One region of the Rhodospirillum rubrum ATCC 11170 genome, then DNA from elsewhere that is predicted to be linked to it. Evidence: riboswitches for the same ligand, from Rfam matches in the RefSeq annotation. Region 1 holds a riboswitch; each other region holds the start of a gene.
What was found. A riboswitch is a leader RNA that binds a small molecule or an ion and turns the genes downstream of it on or off. The one in region 1 is predicted to bind cobalamin.

Region 1 (10,541 bases):
CTCCTATACGATCGTCCCGTCCCCTGGCCTGTGCGTTACAGCCGATCGCGGCTGGTATGGAGACGAAAGGGCCAAGGTGGCGGATCTGGCGGCGAGCCATACCAATCTGGATATAAGGCTGTGCCACAGCCTTGTCCCGTCCCCCCTGGAAACCAACCCCGCGCATCTGTTCATGGCGACGGGGCTGCCTTGTATGATCGCCAACCAGATCGGTTGGCTGGACATCGCCTTTCAGCAGATGCAACAGGCCGGGCATGATGCGGTTCTGTCGGGTCAGAGCGGTAATTTCACCTTCAGCTATGATGGCAATCTCTGCTTTGCCGATCTGATACGGGAAGGACGCCCGCTTACCGCGCTGCGGTTGCTGGCACAAGTAGCGCGCTACAAGCAGCAAGGATTTGCGCCCATGGTGCGCCACCGTGTCGTTGTTCCGCTTCTGCCGGACGCATTTTATTACGGTCAAAGGCGCTGGCGTGGTCGGCCACACCCCTTGGCGGACCGCACATTGACCAGACCGGGGTGGCGGGAAAAGGTGGGGCTTGACGACTATTTGGCCGATCATGGCGAACAGCCCTTTCAAGAGCGCGATAGCCGATCCCGACAGCAGATCATCCATTTCATGCTGAAACGCCGCGCCATGACATTGCCGAACGCCCACGCATTGGAAACGGTGCGCGGCACGCATTACCGCGATGTTTACGCCGACCGTGATCTGTTGGAATTCATTTTGGCCATCCCGCGCGACCAGTTCATTCTGGATGGACGCAACCGTAGTCTGGCCCGGCGCCTTCTCGCCATGCGCGGGGTTCCAGACAGCATCGTCAATGAACGCGCGATCGGGCAACAGCGCGTCGACTGGAATCACCGCATGACCCCGCAGCTTGAGGCATATGCCGCGGATCTCGACAGTTTCAGCCAGGATGGGTTGATTGCCGAGATGCTGGATCTGCCAAAGATGCGCCACATGCTCGCCACATGGCCGAAAACCGATCACCCGCATGAAACCATGCGCCTTTCCCATGGTTTCGTCTTCGCCAATGCGATGCAGATGGGGCGCTTCGTGCGCTGGGCCAATGGCGGCAACCAGTAACGGTCACCGCCTCAATCCAGATAACCAAGCTGTTGCATGACGAACCGATGATCGGCGCAAATGCGCTCGGCCTGCGCGGAACCAAGACGGGCGGACCACCCGCCAACCCGACCTTCGCCAAAGAACCGGTTTGGGCTGGGATATTCGACGAAGCCGTTGGCCTCTTCCTGACGGCGCAGGGTCTCTAGCGAGGTTTCGGCCACGGCCGCCCTGATCTTGTCCATATCCACCGCATAACCCAGGGCCGGCAGAACGCCGGCCAGCGTTGAAACCGGGTCGCGGCGCATATCTTCATACCGTACAACATGGACAGGGAAGGGCACAGGCGACATCCAGCTCAGAACATGTTCGCTCCACCCCCCTAGAATATTAACCAAATGAATATTTTGTCGTGTGATCGAATTCGCTAGCATTTGTTCAGAATTGCCCATGACATCAATCGTTTTGTCGATGGATAAATCCATAAATCTAGCCAATGACAAAGCCACGTCCCGGGGATCTCGAACAAGATAAACACCACCCAGGCTGACATCGGCAGGCAATTGCCATTCCCCATCGGCAAGCCGCAGCCGCATATCATGGGTTTTCAACATTACCGGATTGTTTCTGCTGTCACGCACAGCCCGCATGACCGTTGGCCGTAGCGCCAGAATCTCGGCCGGCAGCAGATCGCCCATCGCCTGACCCAGCACAGTGTCCGCAAAGGACCGATTGTACATCAGATTTGAAATGGGCAGGTTGTTGATATTGACGGGCTTCCCGCCCCGTTCATAACTGTTCAACATCAGCCTCAGCCACGTATTTCCCGAACGGGGATATGAGGCCAACCAGTAGATCCCCCGCATTCGTCAAAACAAACTTGAATCGGCCGCTGCCGATGACGTTGAAAACATTGAATTTTCCCTGGAGAAACAGAGAGTTATTTGCTCGCTTTCACGCAGCGGCATCGAGCGGGATAAGGTTTTTTAGCCCAAAGCCGACCATCGTTCCCTCGGATAAGAGAAGCCGTCGAGGAATGCGCCCCTATCGTCTTCAACTCGACCGGCTCCCCGAACGCTCGCTTGGTCTAAGCGGCGTCCCCCAAGGCCGCTTCCGGTACGGCATCGAGGGGTCCGCCCCCCAGTTCGCCGCCTGATCATGCCCTTACCAAAATCAGTCATCGCTCGTCACCCCTTGGCGGTGATCTCGTCCCACAGCCGATCAAGATCGCGCAGCGACGAGTCAAACAGCGTCGGCAGATGCTCGACCAGCACGCCGACCGCGGCGCTTTCGCCCTGGCCGCAGGCGGCTTCCAGTTCGGCCGCCCGCCGACGCAGGCACTCCAGGCCAAGATTGGCCGATGCGCTTTTCAGGCGATGGGCGTCGTCCTCCGCCTCGGCGATCCGGCCGGCCTCGACATGGGAGCACAGCGTGGCCAGGGTGCGCGGCGCCGAGCCGTGGAAGGCGGCCAGGATCTTGCCCGCCGCCGTCGCCCCCAGCATCTCCACATGGCCGCGCAGCACGGCGGGATCGACCAGCACCGGTCCGGCGGTGAAATCCTCGGCGACCGGCCCCTCGCCGTCGCCCTCCCCCGCCCTCGGGTCGTCGTCCTGACGGGTCAGGTCGCGCAGCATGCGGCGCAGGCGCTCCGGGTTGAAGGGTTTGCCCAAGAACCGCACGTCCAAACGGGCCGAGCGGGCGATATCGGCCTGCATCACATGGGCCGACAGCACGATGATCGGCATGGAACGCAAACCGACCGCCGCCTCGTGGCGCCGCACCTCGGCCAGCAGATCCAGGCCGTTGGCATCGGGAAGATTGATATCAAGCAAGGCGGCGTCGAAGCGCCGGTGTTCAAGCAGGGCGCGGGCCTCGCGACCATTGCGCGCCAAGACGACGTCATGGCCGAAGCGTTTCAGGAACCCCTCGGCCACCATCAGGTTGACGTCGTTGTCATCGACGACCAGCACCGAAAGCGGCCGATCGGCCAAAAACGCCGGGGGCTGGCCATTGGCCGTATCGGGCGGCGGCGGCGGCAGGCGTGCCGCTTCAAGCAGGGCGGTGACGTGAAAGCGGCTGCCCTCGCCCTCGCGGCTTTCGGCCCAGACTTCGCCGCCCATGACCTCGGCCAGCCGGCGATTGATCGCCAAGCCCATGCCGGTGCCGCCAAAGCGCCGCGAGATCGATCCGTCGGCCTGGGCGAAGGGCTCGAAAATCGCCTTGAGCGCCGAGGGCGCGATGCCGATGCCCGTATCATCGACGGTGATATGAAGGATCACCTTGCCCTCGGGCGCCTCGGCAAGGCGGTCGATATGGATCGACAGCGCCCCGGCATGGGTGAACTTCACGGCGTTGGAGAACAAATTCAGCAGCACCTGACGCAGCTTGGCCAGATCGCCGTGCAACCGCTCGGGAACGGCGGGCGAAACGCTGCGATAGACCTCTAGCCCCTTGCGGTGGGCCGAGGGGGCGACCAGGGCGAAGACGCCGTTGAGCAATTCCTCGACCGAGAAATCGACCGGATCGAGATCCAAGATGCCGGCCTCGATCTTGGTGAAATCGAGCACGTCGTTGACCATCGACAGCAGCATCTCGGCCGACAGGGCGATGGCGTCGGCGTGGTGGCGCAGGCGCTCGTCGCGCAACTCGTCGCGCATCAGGGTCGAAAGGCCGAGGATGCCGTTGATCGGCGTGCGGATCTCGTGGCTCATCGTCGCCAGAAAGGTCGATTTGGCCTGATTGGCCTCCTCGGCGCGGTCGGAGGCCCGCTTATAGGCGGTGATATCGGAAAAGATCAGCACCTGCCCGCTGTAGCGCTCGCTGACATCGAGCATGGCCTGACGGCGCACCTCGAAGTCGCGCGGGCCCTCGACCGTGTCCATCCGGTAATCGATGCGATCGCTCTCGGCGCCTTCGGCCTCGGCGGCTTTCTGGGCAAACCGCGCCAGCAGATCGTCAACCAGACGTTGGGCGCTGGGGGGAATGCCGCTGCCGTAATAGCCCGCACCGGGGCTGGGACCAAAGCCGATCAGAATTCCGGCGCTGCGATTGAGGTTTTCCAGGCCGCCCGCGTCGTTGATCAGGAAAACCGGATCGGTCAGGCTTTCGAAAGCCGTCAGATATTTGTTCTTTTCATTGACCAGATCGCGATTACGCTCGCGCAGCTTTCCCACCTCCTGCTCGCGCTCGAAACGCGACCACGCCGCGCACAACCCCAGCTCCACCCGGTCGAAGTAATTGTCGATCCGGTTCTTGATCTCGGCCTGATCAGCCGCCGGGCGGGGATCGCGCGCCGCCAGATCAAGCAGGGCGCGACGGTTGTATTTCAGCAGGCCGAGAAACAGCGCCAGCGGGATCCCCCGGGCGCGGTGACGATTGGCGGTCTCGATGCCATAGCCGGCGACGGGATCTTCCGTATAGGAAAGCGACGCCCGCGGCGGCGCGGCCGGCGTGCCATCGGCCTCGGCGGCCAGGAAGGCGTCGATCAACCCGACCATCCCCGCCCGCCACGCCTCTTCCAGAGTCGAGGTATAAGCCATATACCCCTGCTCCCGGGCGTAGTCGATGACACGGCGAACCAGCCAGTCCTCGTTCTCGCGCAGCAATTTTTCAAGCGCAATCATGGCGAAATCCTTTGCGGGCCAAAGCCCAGCTTAGCAGCCATACGCCCCCGGCGCACCAGCGTCGACCGATGGCCGCTTGACTTCCCATAGCGGTCAGAGCTACCGTATTTAGCGTTACGGTTCCTTGGGTATGCAATATCTAGGGTGAAGAGGGAAGACGGTGCGCCCTTGAAGGGCAATGCCGGCGCTGCCCCCGCAACTGTGAGCGGCGAGCCCGCGTCCAAGACTGCCACTGGTGCGCCGGTCCTTCGGAACCGGCCCCGGGAAGGCCGGACGGGGGCTGTGACCCGCAAGCCAGGAGACCTGCCGTAATGGCCGCAACGTCCTCGGGCGGGGGTTCCCGAAGGGTGCATGGCATGGGGCCGACCGGTACGCGCTTGCGCGTAGGTTTGGCTTGCCACGCGTCCCCTTCCTGCATCCCCGCCTTTCCCTACGCCGCTTCTGACCGGAGTCCAAAGAACCGTGATCCCCGAAATCGTCTCCCCGCCCCCTGGCGTCGTCAAGCGCAGTGGACGAACGGTTCCCTTTGACGCGGTCAAGATCCGCTCGGCCATCGAACGGGCCGGCAAGGCGACGGGCGATTTCGATCCCATCGAGGCCCAGCTTCTGGCGATCCAGGCGGTCAAGGTGCTCAGTCACCGCTTCACCGAAGACGCCCCGCATATCGAACAAATCCAAGACGTGGTCGAACAGGTGCTGATTTCGGCCAATCACTTCGCCACGGCGCGCGCCTATATCGTCTACCGCGAACAGCACGCCCGCCTGCGCATCGACCGCAAGACCGTTGTCGATGTCGAATCCTCGATCAATGAATATCTGGACCGTGCCGACTGGCGGGTGAACGCCAATGCCAATCAAGGCTATTCGCTGGGCGGCCTGATCTTGAACGTATCGGGCAAGGTGGTGGCCAATTACTGGCTTTCCCATGTTTACCCCCCCGAGATCGGCAATGCCCACCGCCAGGGCGATCTTCACATCCATGATCTTGACATGCTGGCGGGCTATTGCGCCGGCTGGTCGCTGCGCACCTTGCTGACCGAGGGCCTGAACGGCGTTCCCGGCAAGGTCGAAGCCGGCCCGCCCAAGCATCTGTCGAGCGCCGTCGGCCAGATCGTCAATTTCCTCGGCACCTTGCAAAACGAATGGGCCGGGGCCCAGGCCTTCAGTTCCTTCGATACCTATCTGGCACCTTTCGTGCGCGCCGACCGCCTGAGCTATGCCGAGGTCCGGCAGTTCATTCAGGAACTGGTCTATAATCTCAACGTCCCCTCGCGCTGGGGCACCCAGACGCCCTTTACCAATCTGACCTTCGACTGGACCTGCCCGGAGGACCTGCGCGATCAGGTGCCGGTCATCGGCGGGGTCGAGGTCGATTTCACCTATGGCGATCTTCAGGTCGAAATGGACCTGATCAACCGCGCCTATATGGAGGTGATGACCGAGGGCGACGCCAAGGGCCGGGTTTTCACCTTCCCCATCCCCACCTACAACATCACCAAGGATTTCCCCTGGGACAGCGAGAACGCCGATCGCCTGTTCGAGATGACGGCCAAATACGGCCTGCCCTATTTCCAGAACTTCGTGAATTCCGAACTCAACCCGTCGATGATCCGCTCGATGTGCTGCCGCCTGCAGCTTGATCTGACCGAATTGCTCAAGCGCGGCAACGGCCTGTTCGGCAGCGCCGAGCAAACCGGCTCGCTCGGCGTCGTCACCCTCAATTGCGCCCGCCTGGGGTATATCCACCAAGGCGACGAGGCCGGGCTGTTCGCCCGTCTCGACACCTTGCTTGATCTTGGCCGCAACAGTCTGGAGATCAAGCGCAAGGTCATCCAGCGCCACATGGACCACGGGCTGTTCCCCTATACCAAGCGCTATCTGGGAACCTTGCGCAATCACTTCTCGACCCTGGGCGTCAACGGCATCAACGAGATGATCCGCAACTTCACCGCAGGGGCCGAGGATATCACCACGCCCTATGGTCACGCCCTCGCCGTGCGCTTCCTCGATCACGTGCGCGCCCGCATCGTCGGCTTCCAAGAGGAAACCGGCCATCTTTATAACCTGGAGGCCACCCCGGCCGAGGGCACGACCTATCGCTTCGCCCGCGAGGACCAGAAGCGCTTTCCCGACATCTTGCAGGCCGGCACCCCGGACCAGCCCTATTACACCAATTCCTCGCAGCTGCCCGTCGGCTTCACCGATGATCCCTTCGAGGCCCTGGAACGCCAGGAAGAGCTTCAGGCGAAATATACCGGCGGCACCGTCGTCCATCTGTACATGGGCAGCCGGGTCTCCTCGGCCGAGGCTTGCAAACGTCTGGTCCGCCGGGCGCTCGAACGCTTCCGCCTGCCCTATATCACCGTCACCCCGACCTTCTCGATCTGTCCGACGCATGGCTACATCGAAGGCGAGCACGCCTTCTGCCCCAAATGCGACGAGGACATCATCGCCCGCAAGCGCGCCAAAAGCGCCTGCTGCTAACCCCTTTGATTAGCTCTGAAAGGACCTCTTCCATGACTCATCTTTCCGCCGTTTCCCTGCCCATCGAGCTTACCGATGACGAGCGCCAGCCCTGCGAGATCTGGACGCGGGTGATGGGCTATCACCGCCCGGTCACCTCGTTCAACACGGGCAAGAAGGGCGAATTCGCCCAGCGCAAGGCCTTCGTCGAATGCGCCCTGCCCGAGTGAGAAGCCCGCTGAGGGGGTCTACCCGGTGATCCCGGATCTGCGCATCGGCGGGCTGGCCCGGCTGTCGCTTTGCGACTGGCCGGGCGAGCTGGTCGCCACCGTCTTCCTACGCGGCTGCCCCTGGCGTTGCCCCTATTGCCATAACCCGGGATTGCTCGGCGCCCGCGACCCCTCCGATCCGGCCTGGGAGGACGTGTTCGGCTTTCTGCAAAGCCGGCGCGGCCTGCTTGATGGCGTGGTTTTTTCCGGCGGCGAGCCGACCACCCAGGGCGGATTGGGCGCGGCGATCGATGCGGCGCGGGGATTGGGATTTCGGGTCGGCCTGCATACGGGCGGCGCCTTTCCCGACCGCTTGGCGGCCCTGTTACCCCACCTCGACTGGGTGGGCTTCGACGTCAAGGCGCCCTTTGACGCCTATGGGGCGATCACCGGCGCGGCCGACAGCGGCGCCCGGGCCCGCGACAGCCTGGACCTGCTGCTGGCCTCGGGGATTGCCTACGAAGTTCGCACCACCCTTCACCCCGCCTTGATCGATGAGGCGGCGCTGGACGCCCTGGCGGCCGAACTGGCGGCCCTGGGCGTCGCCTCTTACGTGCTCCAGCCCTTCCGCGCCGAAGGCTGCGCCGATGCCGATCTGGCGCGCAGTGCCCGCGGCCTGGCGATGCCAACCCTATCGGCCCAGGCTCAGGCGGCCTTTCCGCGGTTTTGCGTCCGGGTGGGATAGGGCGATCGCCATCGGGGCAAAAACACCCTCTTCACCCCCTTGACTTGTCAGCCAAGCCCTGGCTCCCTTGTAAGGCCTGGGGGGAGGCGCGAGAGAGGCTTGGAAGGACGGTCAACCTTGACCGGCGTTCCGAAAAGAGGGCCCCATGCGTCTGACCCTTGAGAATCGTCTGGTTTTCATCGAAACCGGAACCGACGGCGTCGATTTATCGCGACCGGTCGTGGTTCTGATCCATGGCGCGGGCATGACCCATAGCGCCTGGGATAAACAATCGGCCGCCCTGGCGGCCGACGGCTGGGCGGTCATCGCCCCCGATCTGCCCGGCCATGGGCAATCCGAAGGTCCGCCGCTGACCAGCGTTTCCGACCTTTCCGACTGGCTGCTTGGCGTTTTCGATGCCCTGGGCCTTTATCGGGCGGTGGTCAGCGGGCATTCGCTGGGCGGGCTGATCGCCCTGGAATTCGCCCGCCATCATTGCGTGCGCAGCGCTGGACTGGCCTTGATCGGCACCGCCGCCGCCCTGCCCGTTCACCTGGATCTCCTCAAGGCCGCCGATCACGATCTGCCGCGCGCGGCGACGATGATCAGCCGCTGGGGATACACCGCGCAGGCCGACCCCACCCTGGTCGAAGCCCGCAAAAGCCAATGGGCGACGACGGCGCCGGGCCTGCTCCATACCGACCTCATGGTCTGCGACGGCTATGGCGAGGGGGCGGCGGCGGCGGCGCGCATTCCCTGCCCGGCCCTGGTCGTTCACGGCGAGCAAGACCGCATGGTCTCGCTGCGCGGCGCCCTGATGCTTGTCGAGATCCTGCCCCACGGCCACGCCCTGCTGGTCACCAACGCCGGCCACATGGTGATGGACGAACGGCCCGACGCCGTGCTTGAAGCCCTCCACCGCCTGCGCCCCTTCGCCGCCTGAAAGCCGCTCCAGCCCGCCCTTCCTCCTTCAGGATCTGGCCACCGATTGGGTTTGCCCAAAGCAGGCCACGCGATCCCGGCCGCCATGCTTGGCGGCGTACAGGGCCGTGTCGGCCTCCTTGAGCATCCAATCGAAGGTCGCCGCCTCGGTGTTCCGGCAACTGACCCCCACGCTGACGGTGACCTTCAACACCCCGCCCTCGGGCAAGGGAACCTCCAGGGCGCGAATGGCTAGAACCACCCGCCAAGCCAGTCCCTCGGCGCCCTCCTGGTCGGTTTCGGGCAGCAGGATGGCGAATTCCTCGCCGCCGATGCGTCCCAGCAGATCGGTTTTGCGCAAGACGCCGGCGATTTCCCCGGTCAGGGCCTTCAGCACCCTGTCGCCGGCGTCGTGACCATAGGTATCGTTGACCCCTTTGAAGTGATCGGCATCGACGATCATCATCGACAGACGGCGGCCATGGCGGTTGGCCAGCGACAACAATAATTCGCTTTCCTCGGTGAAGGAGCGGCGATTGAGCACCCCCGTCAAACCGTCGATATTGGCCAGCCGCCGCAGGGTTTCCTCGGTGGCCTTGCGTTCGGTGATATCGCGGATCACCCCGATATGAACCCGGGTTCCATCGAAGGACTGGGTGCCGACCGTCAATTCGATCGGAAATTCGCTGCCGTTCTTGCGTCGGCCGATCATTTCGCGCCCCCGCCCAATGGCGCGCTGGCCGGAGGGCTTGCCCTTGCGCAGGTGGCCGTCGTGATCGCGCGCGTAGGTCGCGGGCATCAGCATATTGACGCTTTGACCGCGCACCTCCTCGACGTCATAGCCGAATAGTTCGGTCGCCGAGGGGTTGAATTCGCTGATGATGCCCTTTTGATCGATGATGACCACGGCGTCGCGGGCCGCCATGATGAAGCCGCGCATCCGCTCCTCGCCTTCGGCCAATTGCCGCGTGCGCTCGGCCACCTTGCTTTCCAGCGACGCATTGGCGCGTTCCAGATCCAACAGCGATACGCGGCGATGATGCATCTGATAATAAAGCGAGGTGATGCCGAACCCGAGGCCGAGGGTGCCAAAGACCTGCAGCACCAGGATAAAGGCCAGTTTTTCCCGCCAAGGCTGAAGAAGCGTCCGATCGCTGGCCTGAACGGTCACCTCGACGCCGTAAGTCGGACCCCGAAGGAAGGCGCCGACTCCCGGCCCATTGGGCAGGTAATGGACCTCCTCGCCGCTGCCTCCGCTTTCAGCAAGCCCCTCGTCGCCCCTGTGCGGCGCGCCCTCGCCCCAACACCGCGTAAAGCCAAGGCAGCCGATCATCCCGGCGTCGCGCTGGGTGATCGTCACCGCGAAACCTTCGGAAAGCTGATGGGAGTGGATCATCTGATCGATGGAATCGGTGGTGATCGTCGCGGCGACCACCCCGGTCAGCCGACCAAAGGAATCCCTCACCGCCCGGCTCACCGGGATGACCCAGCTTTTATCGAGACGATTGGTGGTGACCGCGCCGATGAAAAAC
Region 2 (10,541 bases), 160 kb from region 1:
AAGGTCATGAACAAGGGGTGTGCAATCGGGAACGGCCTGTCCGTCAATGGAAATGACCAAGCGGAACCCAAGGCTGTTGGCCAGAAAAACGCCGTCGGCGGTCAAAAGATCGGCGGGGGTCAGCGAGTGTTCGCGCGCTCCCCAGGCCAGCATCTCGGCGCGAAGAATGCCGGGCAGGGCGCCGTCGGTCTGCGGAGGGGTGAGAAGCCGCCCGCCCTGGACGATGAACAGCGTGGCGACGGTGGTTTCGGCGACCCGACCCCCGAGGTTGAGCAAGATCGCGTCATCGGCGCCGCGCTCGGCGGCCTCCTGGCGGGCGAGGATGGCGTCGCCATAGGCAAGATATTTGATCGTCGACAGCGGCGAGGCCTCGTTGCGCCTTGTCCGCGTCGCCACGATCAGCCGCGCCGGCCCCGTTGGCGGCGGAAAGGCCGTCGCCGTGATCATGATCGTGGGCTTTGGCGCGGGCGGCGGCAACAGGCCGCGCGGCCCGGGACCCCGGGTCAGGGTCAGGCGCAGCACCCCCTCGCTCAGGTCGTTGGCCGCCAGGGTGGCGGCCAAGGCGGCGGCGATATCCAGGGCGGGTAGGGGAATGCCTAAAATTCGGGCGCCGCGCCCCAGGCGGGCGAGGTGGGCGGCCAGACGCAGGGGGCGGCCGTCGCGCGCCGGGATGGTTTCGAATAGGCCATCGCCAAGCAGAAATCCGCGATCGGCGGGATCGATGCGGGCCTTTGCGGCGGGCACGAGCCGGTCGTTCAGCCAAATGACGGCCGGTCGCCGGGCGGTCATCGCTCGATCCCATCCAGGGCGCTGAGCAGGGGGGCCATTTTGATCAGGCTTTCCTCGTATTCCTCGGCCGGATCGGAGGGCGCGGTGATGGCGCCGCCGGCCTGGGCGATCAGGGTGGCACCGGCCCGGGTGAGGCTGCGGATGACGATGTTGGAATCCATCGCCCCATCGGCGCCGATCCAGGCCACCGATCCGCAATACCAGCCGCGCCGGGCCGGCTCCAGGGCGGTGATCAGGTCCATGGCGCGGATCTTCGGCGCCCCGGTGACCGAGCCGCCGGGAAAACAGGCGCGCAGCAGGTCGATCGCCCCCAGGCCGGGGCGCAGCCGCCCTTCGACCGCCGAGACCAGATGGTGGACGCTGGCGAAGCTTTCCAGGGCGATCAGCCGGGGCACACGGACGCTGCCGATGGCGCAGACCCGGCCCAGGTCGTTGCGCATCAGATCGACGATCATCAGGTTCTCGGCCCGGTCCTTTTCGCTGGCCACCAGAGCGGCGGCCTGGGCGGCGTCGCGCGCCGGATCGGCGTCGCGCCGGCGGGTGCCCTTGATCGGCCGCGTCTCGACCCGGCCCTCGGCGCCCAGGCGCAAGAAGCGTTCGGGCGAGGCGCCGATCAGGCGGTGGTCGGCGCCGCAGCCGACCAGGGCGGCGAAGGGGGCCGGGCTCAGCCGGCGCAGGCGGCGATACAAGGTGAGGTCGTCGAGGCCGGGCGGAAGGTCGGCCAGGAAGCGCTGGGTGATATTGGCCTGGAACAGCTCGCCGGCTTCGATGGCGTCGATGGTCTTGCCGATCGCCGCCAAGATCGCCGCGCGCGGTCGCTCGGCGCGCCAGGACCCGGTCTTTTCATAAGCGGCGGCGGTCTCGTCAGGGACAAGGGAAACCGCGGCCAAGCGCCGTTCCAGGGCTTCGGCGCGGGCCAGGGCGCGGGCGGCGCGGCGCCGCGGATCGCGTTCGGGCCGGCCGCTGGAAACGATCCAGGCCTTGCGCGCGCGCAGGTCGAAGGCGGCGACGCAGTCATAGACGCCCAGGGTCATCGCCGGCAGGGCCAGCCGATCGGCCGGGGCGGGGGCCAGCCGTTCCAGCCAAGCACCCAGGCCGTAACCAAGGACACCGCATAGGCCGGTGGCGAAGGGCACCGGGCAAGCGACGGGCTCGTCCTCGGCGATTTCGGCCAGGGTGGCGGCGAGAACGGCGAAGGGATCGCCGGCGACCGGCCGGCTATCGACCCGGACCGTGGTGTCATCGGCGGTGATCACCCGCCAGGGATCGGCGCAGAGATAGCTGTAACGGCCGCGATCCTCGTCGCCCGCGCCGGGATCGGCGGCGGCGCTGTCGAGAAAGGCGAAGACCGGATCCTTGGCCAAGGCCGGGACCAGGGTCAGCGGGTCGGCAAAGGCGATGGGGCGGATATGAAGGGACAAGGGCTGCGGCTTCTTTTCACCTTTTGCCCTTGCGACCACGGCCCTTGGCCGCTGCCCCCCGGCCTTTGGCGACGGCGGCGCGCAAGGGGATGGCGGCTTCGGCAAGGCCGGTCGCCCCGGCGTCTCCGGGCAGGCCAAGGTCCAGCGCCTCCAGGCGGCGGATCTCGTCGCGCAGGCGGCCGGCCTCCTCGAATTCCAGATCGGCGGCGGCGGCGCGCATGCGTTTGTCGAGATCGGCGAGATGCTCGCGCAGGGATTTGCCGACCAGTTGGTTGTCGCCCGATACCCCGGTGGTCACGGTGACGTAGTCTTTTTCGTAAACGCTGCTGAGAACATCGGAAATGCGCGAGCGCACGGTTTCCGGGGTGATGCCATGGGCGGCGTTGTAGTCTTGCTGACGCTGGCGGCGGCGGCTGGTTTCCTCGATGGCGAAGGTCAGGGAATCGGTCATCTTGTCGGCATAAAGGATCACCCGGCCGCCAACGTTACGGGCGGCGCGGCCGATGGTCTGGATCAGCGAGGTGCGCGAGCGCAGGAAGCCTTCCTTATCGGCGTCCAAGATCGCCACCAGGGCGCATTCGGGGATATCAAGGCCCTCGCGCAGCAGGTTGATGCCGACCAGCACATCGAAGGCGCCCAGCCGCAGGTCGCGGATGATCTCGATCCGCTCCAGGGTTTCGATGTCGGAGTGCATGTAGCGCACCCTTACCCCCTGTTCGGTCAGATATTCGGTCAGATCCTCGGACATGCGCTTGGTCAAGGTGGTGACCAGCACCCGTTCGCCGCGCGCCGCGCAGGCCTTGACCTCGCCCAGCAGATCGTCGACCTGGGCCTCGACCGGGCGGATGATGCAGACCGGATCGACCAGACCGGTGGGGCGGATCACCTGTTCGGCGACGACGCCGCCGGTGCGTTCAAGTTCCCAGCGCCCCGGGGTGGCCGAAACGAAGATCGACGGCGGGCGCATGACGTCCCATTCCTCGAACTTCAGCGGCCGGTTATCAACGCAGGACGGCAGGCGGAAGCCGAATTCCGCCAGCACGCTTTTGCGATTGAAGTCGCCGCGGAACATGCCGCCGATCTGCGGCACGGCGACGTGGCTTTCATCGACGAACAGCAAGGCGTCCTCGGGCAGGTATTCGAACAGGGTCGGCGGCGGATCGCCGGGGCGGCGTCCGGTCAGATGGCGTGAGTAGTTCTCGATGGACTTGCAGTGGCCGGTCGCCTCGATCATCTCCAGATCGAAGGTGGTGCGCTGCTCCAGGCGCTGGGCCTCAAGCACCTTGCCCTGGTCGTAAAAGCGGGCGAGCGTTTCCTTGAGCTCGGCCTTGATCGTGCGCACCGCCTGGGACAGCGCCGGGCGGGGGGTGACATGGTGGCTGGCCGGATAGACGGTGACTTCGTCGAGGCTGGCGGTGATCTCGCCGGTCAAGGGATCGAATTCGCGCACGGATTCGATCTCGTCCCCCCACAGGCTGACCCGCCAGGCGCGGTCCTCATAGTGGGCGGGGAAGATCTCCACCGAATCCCCGCGCACCCGGAACATACCCCGGGTGAAGGCGATGTCATTGCGGGTGAACTGCAGCTCGACCAGCGCCTTGAGCAGATCGGCGCGCGGCAGCGTCGTTCCCACCTTGATGGGGATGATCATCCGGGAATAGGACTCGACCGAGCCGATACCATAGATGCACGAGACCGAGGCGACGATGATGACATCGCGGCGTTCAAGCAGGGCGCGGGTGGCGGCGTGGCGCATCCGGTCAATCTGCTCGTTGATGCTGGAGTCTTTTTCGATATAGGTATCGGTGCGCGGAACATAGGCTTCGGGCTGGTAATAGTCGTAATAGCTGACGAAATACTCGACGGCGTTGTCGGGAAAGAAATTCTTGAACTCGCCGTAAAGCTGGGCGGCCAGGGTTTTGTTGGGGGCGAGGATCAGGGTCGGCCGGCCCATCTCGGCGATGACCTGGGCCATGGTGAAGGTCTTGCCCGAGCCGGTGACGCCCAGCAGCACCTGATCGCGGTCTTGGGCGGCCAGACCCCGCAACAGCTCGGCGATGGCCTGGGGCTGATCGCCGGCGGGCTGATAGTCGCTGGCCAGACGAAACTCGGCGCGGGGGCCAGCGGGCGGGCGCTCGAACAGGGGGAGAAGCATGGTCATGGCCCTTAAGATAAGCCGCCCGCCCGGGCTTGACCAGGGGGGCGCGCCGTCCGTCATCGCTCCCTTTTTCGACCCATTTCAAAAGGACCGCCACAGCGCCCGGCTTGCCAAATCGTCCCGGGCCTGCCTTATGATCGCCACGCTGAAGGGGGCGGGCGGCGTCGATCGAGGTGATCGACGGGGGTTCGCCCCCTACGACCTCCGGCGCCGCGCGGCGCGGGGGGCGGTTTTTTCGCGCGGTCGCAAGCCTGGGAAGGAAACGGAATGAGCCTGAGGGGAAGCCAACTCGGCACCAGCCGGGGCCTGATGCTGGGGGGGATCGATCTCGCCCCGGTGCTGATGGTCCTTGGGCTGCTGCTGTCGGGCCTCGGGCTCTCGATGCTGGCGCCGGCCTTGGTCGATCTGGTGGTTGAAAACCGCGACTGGCGGGCGTTCCTCGGCTCTTCGGTGATCACGCTGTTTTGCGGGATGATGCTGACCCTGGCCAATTGGCGGATGCCGCTGCGCTTCAATATCCGCCAGGGCTTCCTGATGACCGCCCTGGCTTGGCTGACCATGTCGCTGTTTGGCTCCATGCCGTTCATGCTGGCGACCACCGGGCTTGATTTCGCCGGGGCGTTTTTTGAGAGCGTTTCGGGATTGACCACCACCGGGGCGACGGTGATCAGCGGCCTGGAGCATCAGCCGCCGGGGATCTTGTTCTGGCGCTGCCTGCTGCATTGGATCGGCGGCATCGGCATCATCGGCATGGCCATCGCCCTGCTGCCGGCGCTGCGCGTCGGCGGCATGCAGCTGTTCCGCACCGAAAGCTCCGATACCAGCGAAAAGGGCATGAACCGCATCGGCGAATTGGGGCTGGCGATCACCGCCGTCTATCTGACGCTGACCGTGGTCATCGCCTTGGGCTATATCGCCGTCGGCATGTCGGTTTTCGACGCCATCTGCCACGCCTTCGGCACGGTGTCGACCGGCGGCTTTTCGAATTGGGACACCTCGCTTGGCCATCTCGACGCCGCCGGGCTGTGGATGTCGACGGTGGGCATGATGTTGGGCGCCATGCCCTTCGTGCTCTATGTGCAGGTGGCGCGCGGCCGGCCGATGGATGTGGTGCGCGATCCCCAGGTCCAGGCTTTGACCGGCTTTCTGGTCGCCTGCTGGTTGGTCATGGCCCTGTGGCAGAGCCTGGAGAACGGCCGGCCCTTCCTTGATGCCCTGACCGCCTCGGCCTTCAACATCACCTCGGTGGTGACGACGACGGGCTACGCCTCGGAGGATTACACCCTGTGGGGCGGCTTCCCGCAGTTGTTCTTTTTCATGATCACCTTCGCCGGCGGCTGCACCGGATCGACCTCGGGCGGCATCAAGATGTTCCGCTATCAGGTGGCCTATAAGGTTCTCAGCGCCAATATCCGCCGGCGCTATATGCCCAATGCGGTCATCGTCTCGACCTATGGCGGGCGGGCGATCGACGAGGACGTGGCGGTGTCGGTGGTGCTGTTCTTCTTCGCCACCGGGGCGACGACGGCGATCATCGCCCTGGCGCTGACCATGGTCGGCCTGGATTGGGTGACGGCCCTGACCGGGACGGCGGCGGCGATCGCCAATGTCGGTCCGGGACTCGGTACCATCGTCGGCCCGGCGGGCAATTACGCCACCTTGCCCGATAGCGCGAAATGGCTGCTGTCGCTGGCCATGCTGATGGGGCGGCTGGAATTCTTCACCCTTCTTGTGCTTTTCAGCCGCGACTTCTGGAAATCCTGAGGAAAGCGCTTTCCCGGCGCTTGCGTGCCGCCGGGAAGGGGGATAGCTTTTTCCCCCGGTCCCGCCAAGAGAGCCCCCGTCGTCAGGGGCGGCGCGGCCACTCGCCCCCTCCCAACCGACACAACCAATCCTCGAGGATTTCCATGTCGATCGTCGCCGAGCGTCTGTCCGCCATCAAACCGTCGCCGACCCTGGCGGTTACCACCAAGGCCGCCGAACTCAAGGCCGCCGGCCGTGACATTATCGGTCTGGGCGCGGGCGAACCCGACTTCGATACCCCCGATCACATCAAACAGGCGGCGATCGCCGCCATCGAGCGCGGCGAGACCAAATACACCGCCGTTCCCGGCACCGCCGCCCTGCGCAAGGCGATCTGCGCCAAGCTCAAGCGCGAGAACGATCTTGAGTACACGATCGAAGAGATCAGCGTCGGCTGCGGTGGCAAGCAGACCATCTACAACGCCCTGATGGCGACGCTGAACCCGGGCGAGGAGGTGATCATCCCCGCGCCTTATTGGGTCAGCTATCCCGATATCGCCCTGTTGGCCGGCGGCGTGCCGGTGTTCGTTCCCAGCGGCCCCGAGGTCGGCTTCAAGCTGCAGCCCGCCGATCTGGAGCGCGCCATCACGCCCAAGACCAAATGGCTGATCCTCAACAGCCCGTCCAATCCGACGGGCGTGGCCTATTCGGCCGCCGATCTCAAGGCCCTGGCCGAGGTTCTGCTCAAGCATCCCCATGTCTGGGTGATGACCGACGATATGTACGAGCACCTCGTCTATGACGGCTTCAAGTTCGCCACCATCGCCCAGGTCGAGCCCAAGCTGAAGGACCGCACCCTGACGCTGAACGGCGTTTCCAAGTCGTTCGCCATGACCGGCTGGCGCGTCGGCTATGCCGCCGGCCCGGTGGCGGTGATCAAGGCGATCAACAAGATCCAAAGCCAGTCGACCACCCACACCAGCTCGATCAGTCAGGCCGCCGCCCTTGCCGCCCTTGAAGGGCCGATGGACTTCCTGATCGAACGCAACGCCATCTTCAAGGAACGCCGCGATCTGGTCGTGCGCATGATCAATGATTGCCCGGGCCTGTCGGTCGGCACGCCGGAAGGCGCCTTCTATGTCTATCCGTCCTGCGCCGGGGTGATCGGCAAGACGACGCCCGAGGGCAAGCTGCTGGAAACCGACAGCGATTTCGTCGCCGCCCTGCTCGAAAGCGAAGGGGTCGCCGCCGTTCAGGGCGTGGCCTTCGGCCTGTCGCCCTATTTCCGCATCAGCTACGCCACGGCGACCGCCACCCTGGAGGACGCCTGCCAGCGCATCCGCCGCTTCTGCGAAAGCCTGCGTTGACTTCTCTCCACCGCGCAAGCCGGATCTGATGGAAAGGGCGCCCTTCGCGGGGCGCCCTTTTTTTCGTCTGGGGGCTTGGCGCGGTCATATAGGAACCTTGGGAACCCCTATGGTGTCGGGGGGGCGCGGTGCCGGGGTGTCGCGGCGTTGACGGCCCAAGGTTGCATCGGCTAGCCTGCGGCTGACGGTTCCCCCCAAGCGCAAGCCGAAGGGATTAAAAGGGAACACGGTGCAGGCGAAGGATTTGTCCGAAACCGTGGCTGCCCCCGCAACTGTGAGCGGCGAGCCTTCCTCCGATGAAAACCACTGGGGCGCGTGCCTTGGGAAGGGGGATGAAGGCGATGACCCGTGAGCCAGGAGACCTGCCGTCCGACCCTAATCCATGATCACGAGCGGGGAGGCTCGGAAAGGATGGCAATGACGACGCATCACGTCTGATCACCCCCAAGGTCCCGTCAGAGTCCGTCGATAGCTCGACGAGACCCTCGCCTGCGCCCATCGATTCTGGGCGAGGTCGACGTTTTCAAGCCCTTTCAGCCACTGCTGAACCGTGACCCTTGCGGGTCGCCGAACTTTTCCCTGTCACGATTGACGGAAGAGGAGACTCCCCCTTGTCTTCACCCATGCGCTTGTCTTTTCTCGCCGCGGCTTTCGCCGCCCCCCTCGTCGTCTCGGCCTCCGGCGCCGGCGCCGCCGAGCCTACCCGCTATCCCCTGACGCTCCAGACCTGCGGCCAGACCATCACCTTTGATCGGGCGCCCAGCCGCGTCGTTTCGATCGGCCAGAGTTCCACCGAGATCCTCTATCTTCTGGGCTTGGCCGATAAGGTCGTTGGCACGGCGTTGTGGGTCGGTCCCGTGATCGCCGGCTATGAGGCGGTCGACGCCAAGGTCCCGCGCCTGGCCGACAACGACCCGAGCTTTGAAAGCGTCGTCGGCAAGAAACCCGATCTCGTCACCAATCAATACCAATGGCAGGTCGGCCCCAAAGGGGTGGTGGCGACAAACGCCCAGTTCGCCGAACTGAAGATCCCCGTCTACACCTCTCCGGCCGATTGCGTCGGCAAGGATAATTCCGAAGGGGGCGACGGTCTGCGCACGAGCCGTTTCACCACGGATCTGATCTATCAGGAGATCGAGGACCTAGCCCGCATCTTCGATGTCAGCGAGCGCGGTGAAGTTTTGATCAACGATTTGAAGGCCCGCGAGGCGGCGGCGAAGAAAAAAATCGCTTCTCTCCGCAGCCCGGTTTCCGCCGTCTTCTGGTTTTCAAGCGCCGATCTCGACATCGATCCCTATGTCGCCGGTAGCGACGGTGCCCCCGGATACATCCTGTCCGTTCTGGGCATCACCAATGTGATCAAAAGCGAGGAGGAATGGCCGACGGTTGGTTGGGAGACCATCGCCAAGGCCAATCCGACGATCATCGTCGCCGGTGAAATGACCCGGCGGCGCTTTCCGGTCGATGATATCGCCGTGAAGAAGACCTTCCTGGCCAATGATCCGGTCACCCGCCTGATGCCCGCCGTCCAGGAGGGCCGTATCGTGCCCCTTGACGCCCAGGCGATGAACCCGACCATCCGCACCATCGAGGGCATCGAGGTCGTGGCCGATGCGGTCATCAAGGCCGGCCTCGCCCAATGAAGGTCGGCCCCGCGGCTTTGCGGATCACCGCGATCTGTCTGCTTGCCGTCGTTGTCCTGGGGGTGGCGCTCGCCGCGGGCGCCGCCCTTGGCGAAGCGCCGATCCCCCTCGTCACCGTGATCGAAGTGGTGGCCAACAAGGTTCTGGGCGCCGGCTATGCGCTCGACCCTATCGATGAGGGGATCATCTGGAACTACCGGGTCGCCCGCGCCCTCGTCGCCGCGTCTTGCGGGGCCTCGCTGGCGGTCAGCGGCGTCGTCCTCCAATCCCTGCTGCTCAACGCCCTGGCCGATCCCTATATCCTCGGCATCTCGGCCGGCGCGTCGAGCGGGGCGGTGGCGGTGGCGGTTCTCGGCCTGGGCGGCGGCCTCGTTTCGCTATCGGTCGGGGCCTTCCTGGGCGCCGTCCTCGCTTTCGCGCTGGTGTCCTTCATCGCGCTGAAGGCCGGGCGCGGGCCGGCGGCGATCATCCTGGCCGGCATCGCCGGATCGCAGTTGTTCAATGCGCTCACCTCGTTCGTCGTGACCAAGGTGGCGACCGCCGATCAGGCGCGCGGCATCATGTTCTGGCTTCTGGGCAATCTTTCGGGCGTGCGCTGGCCCGACGTGTCGCTTGCCGTTCCGGTGGCGCTGGGCGGGCTGGTCATTTGCCTGTTTTACGCCCGCGCCCTCGACGCCTTCGCCTTCGGCGCCGATTCCGCCGCCTCGCTCGGCATCCCGGTGCGCCGGGTTTATATCATGATGATCGCCATCGCCGCCGGCACGACGGCGACGATGGTCAGCATCGTCGGATCGATCGGCTTCGTCGGCCTTGTCATCCCCCATGTGGCGCGCTTGACCGTCGGCGTTCGCCACAACAAGGTGCTGCCGGCGGCGGCCCTGATCGGCGCGATCTTCATGATCGCCGCCGATATCCTGTCGCGAAAGATCATCCCCGGACAGGTCCTGCCGATCGGCGTCATGACCGCCCTGGTCGGCGCCCCGGCCTTCGCCCTGATCCTCATGCGCAGGCCGGCGCACCGATGATGCTGTGCGCGCGCGATGTCAGCTTCACGATCGATCGGCGAACCATTGTCGACCGGGTTCATCTCGAGGTCGCGGCCGGCGAGTTCTTCGGCATCGTCGGGCCCAATGGTTCGGGCAAGACCACCCTTTTGCGCATGCTCGCCGGACTGCGGCCGCCGTCCTCGGGGGTCGTGCTGCTTGGCGGGGTGCCGATGACCGCCCTCGGCCGGCGCGATCTGGCGCAACGCGTCGCCCTGGTCGAACAACAGGCCGAGACCAGCGAGCGCCTCAGCGCCCGTCAGGCGGTGGAGCTTGGCCGCACCCCCCATCTGAGCGCGCTTACGCCCTGGTCGCGGCGCGACGAGGCGGTCGTCACGGCGATGATCGACCTTGTCGGAATGGCCGGCTTCGCCGCG
Region 3 (10,541 bases), 930 kb from region 1:
CCGATGAACAGCGGATGGAAACTCAGCGCGATGCGCAGGCGCGGATCGGCGACATGCTTGGCGACATGGCCCCAGACCGAGCGCAGGGCGCCCAGCTTGAGCATCTGGGGCACCACCTTCAGCATGTCGGTGATCGACGAGAACGGCTTGTCGGCCATCTGCTCGAAGCCGACCTTATAGATATCCTCGCTTTCGGCGATGAAGCGCTCGTAGCCCTCGACATCGCCGGGCGACAAGCGGGCGACCTCGGCGCGCATGGCCTCGGGATCGGATTGGGCGCGGAAGGTCTCGCCGTCGTTGAAGCGAATCGTATAAAAAGGTGTCAACGGCCGCAGGTCGACATCGTCGGACATCTGGCGTCCGCACAGGGTCCACAGCTCTTCGAACAGGCTGGGCAAGGTGACGATGGTCGGACCGGCATCGAAGGTGAAGCCGTCTTGCTTGAACACCCCGCCGCGACCGCCCGGTCCCCCCAGCTTTTCCAGAACGGTCACCCTGTACCCCCGGGCTCCCAAACGCACCGCGGCGGCAAGCCCGCCGAACCCGCTTCCGATCACGACCGCATGGGGCCGACGGTCTTGTGTCGGCACGGTAGGCGCTGGGTGGAGTTTCATGGGAAAGGACTACCTGGACAGAAAAGGTTTACAGTCGATACTGTAACAGCCGACTGACAGGGCGGCAATGCGGAAGCGACCACCGCTTCTCCGTCATCCCCCCGCCCCTCCCCTCTTCCGCTCTGGTTTTGGCGTTTTCATGACCTTCACCGTCGACTGCCGCCCGCCCCTGCTGGTCGCCCGTTTTGCGCGGCCCCAGCGCATGATCGGCTGGGCAATCAACCGCCCGGGACTGTGCCATGCCTCGGCCGTGGCCTGGGTTCAGGTCGACAATGGCGATCTTCCCTGTGGTATCGAGCCCCGCGCCGTTTTGGACGCGCGCCTTGAAGCCGCCGGGCTGGGCGACGCCGTCGGTCTGCTAACGGCGCGCACCATCACCCGTTACCATCAGGCGCGGCGCGACGTGGGCGGGGCCAGCGCCCAGGTGCTGATGACCCTGGGGCTGGGCAATGCCGAACGCATCGGCGCCCCCCCGGCCTTGGGCCGGCCGCCCGATGCCCCCCACCCGCCGGGTACGGTCAATATCCTGTGCCACGTCTCCACCCGACTCGACGACGGCGCCCTGCTTGAAGCCCTGTCGATCGCCACCCAGGCGCGCACGGCGGCGATCATCGAAGGCTGCCTGATCCGCGCCGGGCAAAGCCGCCCGGTCACCGGCACCGGCACCGACTGCCTGATCCTCGCCTGCCCGCCGGAGGGCCCGGCCAGCCCCTATGCCGGCCTGCATACCGGAGTCGGCCAAGCGATCGGCGCCGCCGTCTATGACGCCACCCGCGAGGCGATGGACCTGTGGATCAACGAAGGCGGGATTCTGGTGTAAGGCGATTGGCCACACGCCCGGTTGGCGTGACCAGCAGCCCGCCGGCGTCGCTGCGGATATCGGCCTCCACCCCATAGACCCGGGCCAGGGTTTGGGCGGTCACCACCGTGGCCGGCGGACCATCGGCGACCAGCCGCCCCCGATCAAGCAGCAGCAGGCGCGTACACCAGCGCGCCGCCAGCCCCAGGTCATGGAGCGACACCAGCACCGCCCGCCCCTCTCCGGCCAGGGCGGCGAAGGTTTCCATCAGGGCGATCTGATGGGCGGGATCCAGACCGGCAGCCGGTTCATCGGCCAGCAGCAGCGGCGCCTGCTGGGCCAGCACCCGGGCCAGCAGAACCCGCGCCCGCTCGCCGCCCGACAGGCTGGCGACCGGGCGCTTGCGCATCTCGGTCAGATCCATCCGCGCCAGGGCGCCCTGGATGGCGGCGGCGTCGTTCAGCCGTCCCCCCGTCGCGCCACCGCGATGGGGCAGACGGCCCAGGGCGACCAGGGTTTCCACGCTGACCGGCCAGACGATCTCGCGGTCCTGGGGCAGATAGGCGAGTTGGCGCGCCCGGGACGGGGGCGAAAGGGTGGCCGCGTCGCGCTCGGCCAGGGCGATGCGTCCGCCATGCCCCAAACGTCCGGCGATGGCGCGCATCAGGCTGGTCTTGCCCGCGCCATTGGGACCGATCAGACCAACGCATTCCCCCGGTTCGACGGTGAACGACGCGTCGCTCACCACCGGGCGCCCGCCCAGAACCACGCTGACCCTGGCGCAGCGCAGCAGGCTCATAACGCGTCCTTGCGCATCCGCGCCAGCAGCCACAGGAAAAACGGCGCGCCGACCAGGGCGGTGACGACGCCAAGCTTGAGATCGCGCTCGGGGGCGATCAGCCGCACCGCCAAATCCGTCACCAGCAGCATCGCCGCCCCGCCCAGGGTGCTGGCCGCCAGCAGGCGCGAGGGCCGGCCGCCGACCAGCGGCCGCAGCAGATGGGGAACCACCAGCCCGATGAAGCCGACGGCGCCGGCCACCGCCGTCGCCGCCCCCACCGCCGAAGCGGTGCCGAGCACGACCAGGGCCCGCGTCCGCCCCAGGGAGATTCCCAAGGTGGCGGCCGCCTCCTCGCCCAGGGTCAGGGCGTCAAGCGCCGGCCCCAGGCGGGCGAGCAATACCCAGCCCAAGGCGATGAACGGCCCGGCCAGCAGCACATGGCTCATCGAGCGGTTTTCAAGCGAGCCCAACATCCAGAACACGATCTCCATCGCCGCGAAGGGATTGGTCGACAGATTGAGCGCCAGCGAGGTCAGGGCGGTGGCCAAACTGGAGACGGCGATGCCGGCCAGGATCAGGGTCAGGGGATGGGCGGCCCGTCCGGCCAGGACGCCGACCAGAACCACGGCGATCAGGGCTCCGGCCAGGGCGCAAAGCGGCAGGGCCAGGGCGAAGCCGGCGGCCAGACCGCTATAGATCGCCACCACCGCCCCCAGGCTGGCGCTGGCGCCGACGCCAAGCAATCCGGGCTCGGCCAAAGGATTGCGCAAATAGCCCTGCAACGCCGCCCCCGACAGCCCAAGCGACCCGCCCACCAGCAGGGCGAGCAGGGCGCGCGGCAAACGGATCTCGCGCATCACCAGGGCGGCGGGGCTGGCGTCGCCGCTGATCAGGGCGACCAGGGCGGCGCGCGGCGCCAATCCCGCCGGCCCGACCAGCAGGGCGACGGCGAACAAGGCCACGACCAGCAGGCCGAGTCCGGCGAGAAGGGCTGCGAAGGCGCGATCACCGCCCATCGTCGGCTCCGGCCACCGCACCCAGGGCAAGGCGGGATGGCGGACGGGCGGCGGCCAGCCGGGCGACGGCCTCGACCACCATCGGTGTGCCGCAGAGCGCCAGCCGTGACTCGAGCGGCACGCGCACGGCGCCACGGCGTTCCAGACCGGCAAGGGCGGGATGGATCAGCACGCTTTCGGCCAGACTGCTGCCGGCGGCGCGCGCCAGGGTCGATCCGCCCTCCGGCTCCGCGCCGGGCAGGCGACGCCCGGTCACCACCATTTGCGGATCGGCCATCACCAGGGCTTCAAGCGACAGGGCGATCATGCCGCTGTGGCCCAGGCGGGTCGCCAGATTATCCAGGCCGGCCGCCCGCACCGCCTCGTCAAGCAAGGTGCCACTGCCAAAGGTATAGCCATTGGCTTCAATCACCGCGGCGCGCGGCCGCGCCGGCGACAGGGCTTTGGTGATCTCGGCAAGGTGGCGATCGAAGGCGCCGATCAGCGCCTCGGCCCGGGCGCTCCGGCCAAGCAGTTTGCCCATCCGGCGCAGGTCCTTGCGGATATCGTCAAAGGAGGTGGCCGGCGGGAAGACCTCGACCGCCATCCCCAAGCCGCGCAGCATCGTCACCGCGTTGCCGGCGCCAAAGGATCCGGCCAGCACCAGATCGGGCGCCATCAGAAAGATCTCCTCGGCCGCGCCATGGTTGGCCGGGATGGCGCGCGCTCGATCGGCCAGCATCGACAGCTCGGGCTTCGCCGCCAGCGGCGAGACCGAGCGCACCTGACCGGGGGCGGCCAACAACAGGGCCAGTTGATCGGTGCACAGATTGATCGACACCACCCGGCGCGGCGGAGGGTCGGCCGCCAGCGCCGCCGGCGGACCAAGAAGGGCGGCGATCACCGCCGCCCCCCCCAGAAGCCGCCGCAGCAGCCGATGAGGACGGCCGATCACCCCGATGCCCCCTAGAACCGGGCCCGCAGGCCGAAATAGCCGGTCACGCCCTGGGTGGCGTAGCCGTCCAGATCGGCATATTGGGTATCAAGGGCGTTCTCGATCCGGCCATAGACCTCGACGGCCTCGGTCACCTTGTAGCGTCCCCCCAGATTGAGCAGGGCATAATCATCAAGCCGCAGCCGGGCGCTCCCCATGCTCGCCGCCCGGTAATCGAAATCGTAATTGCCCGCCGCATAGACCACCTCGGCGTTCACGCCGGCGCGGTTGTCAAGGAAGCGGTAGTCGGCGGCCAGAGTGGCGCGGTGGCGCGGACGGCGGACCTCGATCTTGTCGTCGGGATCATAGGCGTCGGTCCAGGTGTAATTGCCCGTCAGGGTCAAAGCCTCGGTCGGCCGCGCCGTTAGCGTCAGTTCGATCCCCTGGCGGCGGCTGTCGCCATTCTCGTTGACCGCCGTCCCCAGGTAGCTGGGCGCCTTATAGACGGTGACGATCTCATCGGTCAGGGTTTCATGGAAATAAGTGGCGTCCAGGGTCAATTGATCGCCGAGGATGCGCTGCTCGATGCCGGCGTCCCAGCCGAAGTTCTTCTCGGGATCGAGGTTGGCGTTGCCGATGAACTGGCTGGGGATGAAGCCGAATTGCTCATAAAAGGTCGGATTGGTCACGCCGGTGCCAACCGAGGCGTGCAGACGCGACTGGGTTGGCCGCACCTCATAGGACGCGCTGGTGCTAAAGGTCGTCGAATCGGCGAAGCTGTCGTTGATGTCGTGACGGAGGGCTGCCTGCAGATCAAGATCTTGAAACAGCGTGCCGCGATATTCGGCGACCAGCCCGTAAAGATCGCGCTGCTGGCCTTCCACCTGCGAGGGATCGGAAACCAGATCGGCATCGGTGTTGCGGAAAGTCTCGCGCTGCCAATCCACCGCCGCCGTCAGCCGGTGATTGGCGCTGGTTAGCGTCGGCGCATCAAGCGCCAGCGTCGTCTGATAAGTCCCCTTGAAGCGCTGCCCCAGGGATTTGGCGGTGGACAGCCCATCAAGCAGGGTCTGGATATCGACCCGCGTATAGTCAAAACGCGCCTGATGGCTCAGCCTGCCGCCCAGGCTATCGACATCGACATGGCCCGATACCGCGACATCGCGCTGATCGGTGGCATAATCCCCGTCATAGACCAGATCGGAGCGCTTGGGGGCGCCAAAGGCGAAGCCGTCGTAATCGGAGCGGCGGTCGGCCATCCGCGCCGTGGCGCCAAAGCGCAGCCAGTCGCTGGCGTCGTAATTGATCTTGCCGTTCAGGGTGATGTTGCGGTCGCGGTCGATATCGCCGCCGGGATCGGCCGAGACATCCAGCCCGCCGGCCCGCAAGCCCGCCAGCGACAGGGCGGCGTCGAGATCCTCGGTGCCCGCCCCCATGGCGACCGATCCGCCGAAGGTGCCATCGCTGCCGCCGTCCAGGCTCACCTCGCCGCCGCTCTGGTTGCGCGTGCCGCGCCGGGTAACGATGCTGATGACGCCGGCGGTGGCGTTGGAGCCCCAAAGTGCTGATTGCGGCCCGCGCAGCACCTCGATGCGCTCGATATCGCTGGCCACCAGACCGGCGAAATCGTATTCGCCCGAAGCCGGCGACGATACGGCCACGCCATCGATCAGCACCAGAACATGGTTGGCCTCGGCGCCGCGAAGGCGCACCTGGGTCACGCCGCCGGGCCCGCCGGCCCGACTGACGGCGACGCCGGGCAATTGGCGCAGGGCGTCGGACACATAGCGCACGCCGCGTTCGCGCAAGTCCTCGCCGGTAAGGACGCTGACCGAGCGCCCGAGATCCTTCGCCGCCACCGGGGTCCGGCTGGCCGAAACGATCAGCCCTTCGGTGGTTTCCGGCTCGTCGGCCCAAGCGGCGGCCCCGCTGGCGCCGACCACCCCCGCCATCACGGCGGCGACGGCCACCCCAAACACTCCCATCCCCGCGCGCCACGCGCGATCAGGCGATCCATAACCCATGACACGTCCCCCCAACGCGGCTTCCCGATCCGGGAACGCCGCGCAGCCGATGACCATGGCCGTCCCGAATCCGGGCAGACCAGCGGATATGTGCCACCATTGCGGAGAAAAACCGCCCCATGGCGCGCCCCGCGCACAGGGTTAGGTGACGACCAGCCGGCAGGTCTCCTGACTCGTGGGTCCTGACCCTGATCTCCGCCTTCCCGGGACGACGCGCGCGAGCGCTGGTCCTAGTGGCCGAATGGAGAGGGGCTCACCACTCACAGTTGCGGGGGCAGTCACGGATTGGGCCCGCAAGGGGCCGCACCGTGTTCCCGTTTTAATCCAGCCGGGGCGTTATGCCCGGCCTGGAACCGGCAGTCCCCTTCGCTCTACTTCGGGCTGTGGGATCTGTCAAGACAGCGGGGGAAGCAAAGCGACCTCGCGGGCCGCCTGTTCGATCAGCCCGACCACCAGATCGGGCTGCTCCTCGTGGACGAGATGGCCGCCGCCGGGCACGACGTGCAAGGTCGCGGTGGCGACGCGGGTCGCCAAGCGCTTGGCTTCATCGGGCGAGACCGCCTTGTCCTCCTCGCCGACGATCAGATGCAAGGGGATGGTCAGCCGCCGCATGTCGCGATTGAGCGGCGCCAGATCCCAATGGGCCATCATCGACAAGGCGCTGCTGACATGGGCGGGCGAACGCATCAAGCGGCCGTAATAGGTCATGCCGGGCTTGTCGAGCAGCGAGCCGGTATCGCGGATGAGCCGTTCGACCCGCTGCTGATCGGCCGCCCCCCACGACATCATGTAAGGGGTCAAAGGATTGCAAAACAACACGCGGGCCATATAGGGAAACAGCGTGCCGGCCATGCCGGGAAAGGGCATGAAGGCGCCGTTGATCGACACCAGCATGCGCGGCGTCACGCTGCCATCCAGCACCATCCGCGCCAGAATCGCCGCCCCGGCCGAATGGCCGACCACCCCATCGGGGCTCAGGCCCTCGGCGGCCAGCAGCGCGCTCAGCGCCTTGGCCATGCTGGGCAGGGTCGGGCGAAAGCTGAAGGGCGCCCGGGTGAAGCCGTGGCCGGGCAGATCGATGGCGACCACCCGGAAGGATCGGGCCAAGGGCCCCATCAGATCGCGCCAGGAATGGGTGGTGGCCGCCGTGCCATGGACCAGCAAAAGAAGCGGCGCGTCGCCGCCTTTCCCATTGCCGCCGGCGGTGGGTCCCATGCTCTGGACATGCCAGTGGAAGCCGCCGACGGTCACGAAACGGCTGCAGTCCCGATGCGGCCAGGTCTTGCCCTCGCGCTCCCAAATCATTTTGCCACCCACACACATCATGCCACACACACCCTAGATGTCCCCCAAGGGTCGTCGGCGTGACCTGCTCAGGTCATCGCCGCACGAACGCCTTGCGATATAGCCATCGCATCGGCGTGGGGCAAGGCGAGGTAGCAAGCGTCAAGCTCTTCGGCCAGTTTGCGGGCGCGCGGATCGGGACGCGGCGCGGTATCGACCAACAGCACCCCCAGCCCCATGGCGCGCAGGGCGCGGGCCGCCGATTGGGCATCGGCTTCGGCCTTGGCCCGGCCGCCGGTGCCATCGCGCCCGACATTGGCCCGCCCATCGGTCAGCACCACCAGAACCGGGGTTTCCCCGCGCCGCTGGCACAATTCGGCCAGGGCGGTCGCGGCGTCGAGGCCCGAGGCCAGGGGGGTGCCGCCGCCGCCGGGCAGCCGCTGCAAACTGCGCTTGGCGCGCACCAGCGAGCGCGTCGGCGGCAGCAAGACATCGGCCCGCGCCCCGCGGAAGGCGACCAGGGCCACCTGATCGCGGCGCACATAGCAATCGGCCAGCAGCAGTTCCACCGCGCCCTTGGCCTCGGCCAAGCGGTGCAGGGCCGAGGATCCCGAGGCGTCGACGACAAAGATCGTCGTCGTCTGGGCCCGCTGGCGCAGGCGCGTCACCCGGAAATCATCGGGGCGGACCAGCACACGCGGACCGGCGGGGCCGCCCTCGGCTGGCGGAACACCCTCGTCGCCCAGGCGCGCGGCCTCCTCGTCGCGGCGCACCCGCTGCCAGGGGGCGGCGGCGCGCAGGGTATCGATGACCGAAAGCCGGGCGCCCGGTCCAGGCGCGCCTGGGCGGGTTCCGGCCGGACGGCCCCGGGTCTTGGCGGCCTTGAGCGCCCCGGCCTTGCCCGGTGGCGTGACCTTGCGGCGCAAGCCGCCGGCGGCGCGCAGGCGGGCCAGCATGCCCGCCGGCATGATGGCGGCGGCGGCGGCGACGGCCATTTCCTCAAGCGTCGGACCGCCCTGATCGTCCTGGTCCTTTTTCTGTTCGGGCTCGGACTCGGGGGGCTCCTCGGGCGGGGGCGGCGGGGGCGGCTGATCCTCGGCGTCGTCCTCGGGCGGCATCGGCAGCACCAGGGCGCGCGGCGCCAGCACCAGCCGCACCGCCGTCATGATATCGGCGTCCTCGACCGCCGTCCGCCCATCCAGGGCGGCGGCGGTGCGGGCCACCCGCAGCGCGAACAGCGGCACGCGCAGCGACAAAATGCCAAAGGCCGCCGCCGTGGCGCACAGCGTTTCGATCAAGGTCTCGGGAATGGTGACGGCGCCCAGGTTCTCGCGGGCGGCCTGAACCATATCGGCATCGGGCAGTTCGCCATCGTCGGACAGATCGCGCAAAGGTCCAAGATCAAGCGAGATCGCCAGACGATCGACCAGCGAGGCCAGGGGATGCTCGTCCTCCTCCAGTCCCTCGTCCAGCGCCACCACGCCGAGATGGGCGGGCGAGCGCAGGCCAAGGCCATCGCGTTCGGTGCGCACCTCGCCGCAATCGATCACCGAACACAGTTGGGCCACGGTGCCCACCGGGGCGCGCTCGGCCATCGCCAGCACGACGATGCCGTTATGGGCCTCGGCCAGCAGGCCGCGCTGGGCCACCGGCCGACCGGCGCGCAGGGTCGCGGCCAGATCCAGACCGCCGAGCAGGCGGTCGTCGGAGATATGCAGGGGCATCCGGCGCAAAGGCGCGTCGGCGGGCAGCAGCTCGCGCAGATAGGCCAGCCAGCGGTCGCGCGGCGGTCCGGGCAGGGCGCGGATCACCGCGCCGCCCAGGCCGACCGGATCGACGGCGACCATGGCCGCGGCGCGGGCCGCCTCGTCCCAGGTCAGCGGGTTAAAGGCGGCCGGCGCGGTCATGATCCGAGAACGGCCTCGATCCCGCGCTGAACGCGAATGGTAGAGCCGGCCTCGTCCAAAGGATCGCGCCGCAGGCGGTGACGCAGGGCCGAGGGGGCGACCCGCTTCAGATGGTCCAGGGTCACGGCCTTGTCGCCCTGCAGGGCGGCCAGGGCGCGGGCGGCGCGGACCAGGGTCAGTTCGCCGCGCAGACCATCGGTGCCCAGCTTCAGGCACAGCTCGGCGCATTTCTCGACGATATCATCGCTGACGCTGATCGATTTCAAACCCTCGCGCGCCGCGCTGATGCGGTTGCGCTCATCGCCATCGGCGGCTTGCCATTCGGCGACGAAGGCGTCGGGATCGCTTTCATAGGAATCCCGGCGGCGGACCACCAGAACCCGGGTCGCCAACTGATCGGGGGTGCGCACCTCGACCGACAGACCGAAGCGGTCAAGAAGCTGCGGCCGCAATTCGCCCTCTTCGGGGTTGCCGCTGCCCACCAGCACGAAACGGGCGGGATGGCGGATCGACAGCCCTTCGCGCTCGACGACATTGACGCCCGAGGCGGCGACATCGAGCAGCAGATCGACCAGATGGTCTTCGAGCAGGTTCACTTCGTCGATATACAGGAAGCCGCGATTGGCCCGGGCCAGCAGCCCCGGCTCATAGGCTTTTTCACCGCGCGCCAGGGCGCGTTCCAGATCGAGCGCCCCGACCACGCGGTCTTCGGTGGCGCCCAAAGGCAAATCGATCACCGGCACCGGCCGGCTTTCGGCCTGGGCGCCGCCCGGCCCATGGCGCGGACAATCGGGAACGCAGGTCTTGGCATCGGCCTCGGGGTCGCAGCCATAGGGGCAGCCGACCGTGGCTTGCATCGGCGGCAGCAGAGCGGCCAGGGCGCGCACGGCGGTGGATTTACCCGTACCGCGATCGCCAAACACCATGACACCGCCCACCGACGGATCAACGGCGGCGATCAGCAGCGCCAGCTTCATCTCATCCTGGCCGACGATGGCCGAAAACGGGAAAACCGCCATGATCAGATCACCCCGACCATCTGGAAACGGTGGGGATAGGCACGAAACGCAAACGAGGGAGCCATGGACACACCTGACTTGTTGACACACTGGACTGTCAAACGACCAAGACAGATCAAGTATGACGGTCCCCCTCCGGCCATGCAAGGGTGATACGGCCACGATCGATCAAGGGGCGAGGGGC

Region 2: another riboswitch for cobalamin. It lies ahead of RRU_RS05930 (ABC transporter substrate-binding protein); the one in region 1 lies ahead of RRU_RS06665 (ribonucleoside triphosphate reductase).
Region 3: another riboswitch for cobalamin. It lies ahead of RRU_RS02565 (TonB-dependent receptor plug domain-containing protein); the one in region 1 lies ahead of RRU_RS06665 (ribonucleoside triphosphate reductase).

What each region holds. Positions count from the first base shown of each region.
Region 1 covers NC_007643.1:1,496,152-1,506,692, reverse strand. The annotation lists gene RRU_RS06680 (asparagine synthetase B family protein) at 1-1,090, shown strand, start outside; gene RRU_RS06675 (sulfotransferase domain-containing protein) at 1,102-1,935, opposite strand; gene RRU_RS06670 (hybrid sensor histidine kinase/response regulator) at 2,257-4,692, opposite strand; cobalamin riboswitch at 4,793-5,018, shown strand; gene RRU_RS06665 (ribonucleoside triphosphate reductase) at 5,155-7,176, shown strand; gene nrdD (anaerobic ribonucleoside-triphosphate reductase) at 7,209-7,385, shown strand; gene RRU_RS06655 (anaerobic ribonucleoside-triphosphate reductase activating protein) at 7,411-8,109, shown strand; gene RRU_RS06650 (alpha/beta fold hydrolase) at 8,255-9,031, shown strand; gene RRU_RS06645 (diguanylate cyclase) at 9,059-10,541, opposite strand, start outside.
Region 2 covers NC_007643.1:1,332,887-1,343,427, forward strand. The annotation lists gene RRU_RS05905 (aminotransferase class IV) at 1-789, opposite strand, end outside; gene RRU_RS05910 (anthranilate synthase component I family protein) at 786-2,210, opposite strand; gene uvrB (excinuclease ABC subunit UvrB) at 2,227-4,371, opposite strand; gene RRU_RS05920 (TrkH family potassium uptake protein) at 4,636-6,132, shown strand; gene RRU_RS05925 (pyridoxal phosphate-dependent aminotransferase) at 6,276-7,478, shown strand; cobalamin riboswitch at 7,647-7,863, shown strand; gene RRU_RS05930 (ABC transporter substrate-binding protein) at 8,090-9,121, shown strand; gene RRU_RS05935 (FecCD family ABC transporter permease) at 9,118-10,146, shown strand; gene RRU_RS05940 (ABC transporter ATP-binding protein) at 10,143-10,541, shown strand, end outside.
Region 3 covers NC_007643.1:568,881-579,421, reverse strand. The annotation lists gene RRU_RS02590 (phytoene desaturase) at 1-614, opposite strand, end outside; gene RRU_RS02585 (adenosylcobinamide amidohydrolase) at 754-1,434, shown strand; gene RRU_RS02580 (ABC transporter ATP-binding protein) at 1,409-2,212, opposite strand; gene RRU_RS02575 (FecCD family ABC transporter permease) at 2,209-3,210, opposite strand; gene RRU_RS02570 (ABC transporter substrate-binding protein) at 3,200-4,144, opposite strand; gene RRU_RS02565 (TonB-dependent receptor plug domain-containing protein) at 4,156-6,093, opposite strand; cobalamin riboswitch at 6,288-6,520, opposite strand; gene bchO (alpha/beta fold hydrolase BchO) at 6,541-7,452, opposite strand; gene RRU_RS02555 (magnesium chelatase subunit D) at 7,521-9,338, opposite strand; gene bchI (magnesium chelatase ATPase subunit I) at 9,335-10,357, opposite strand.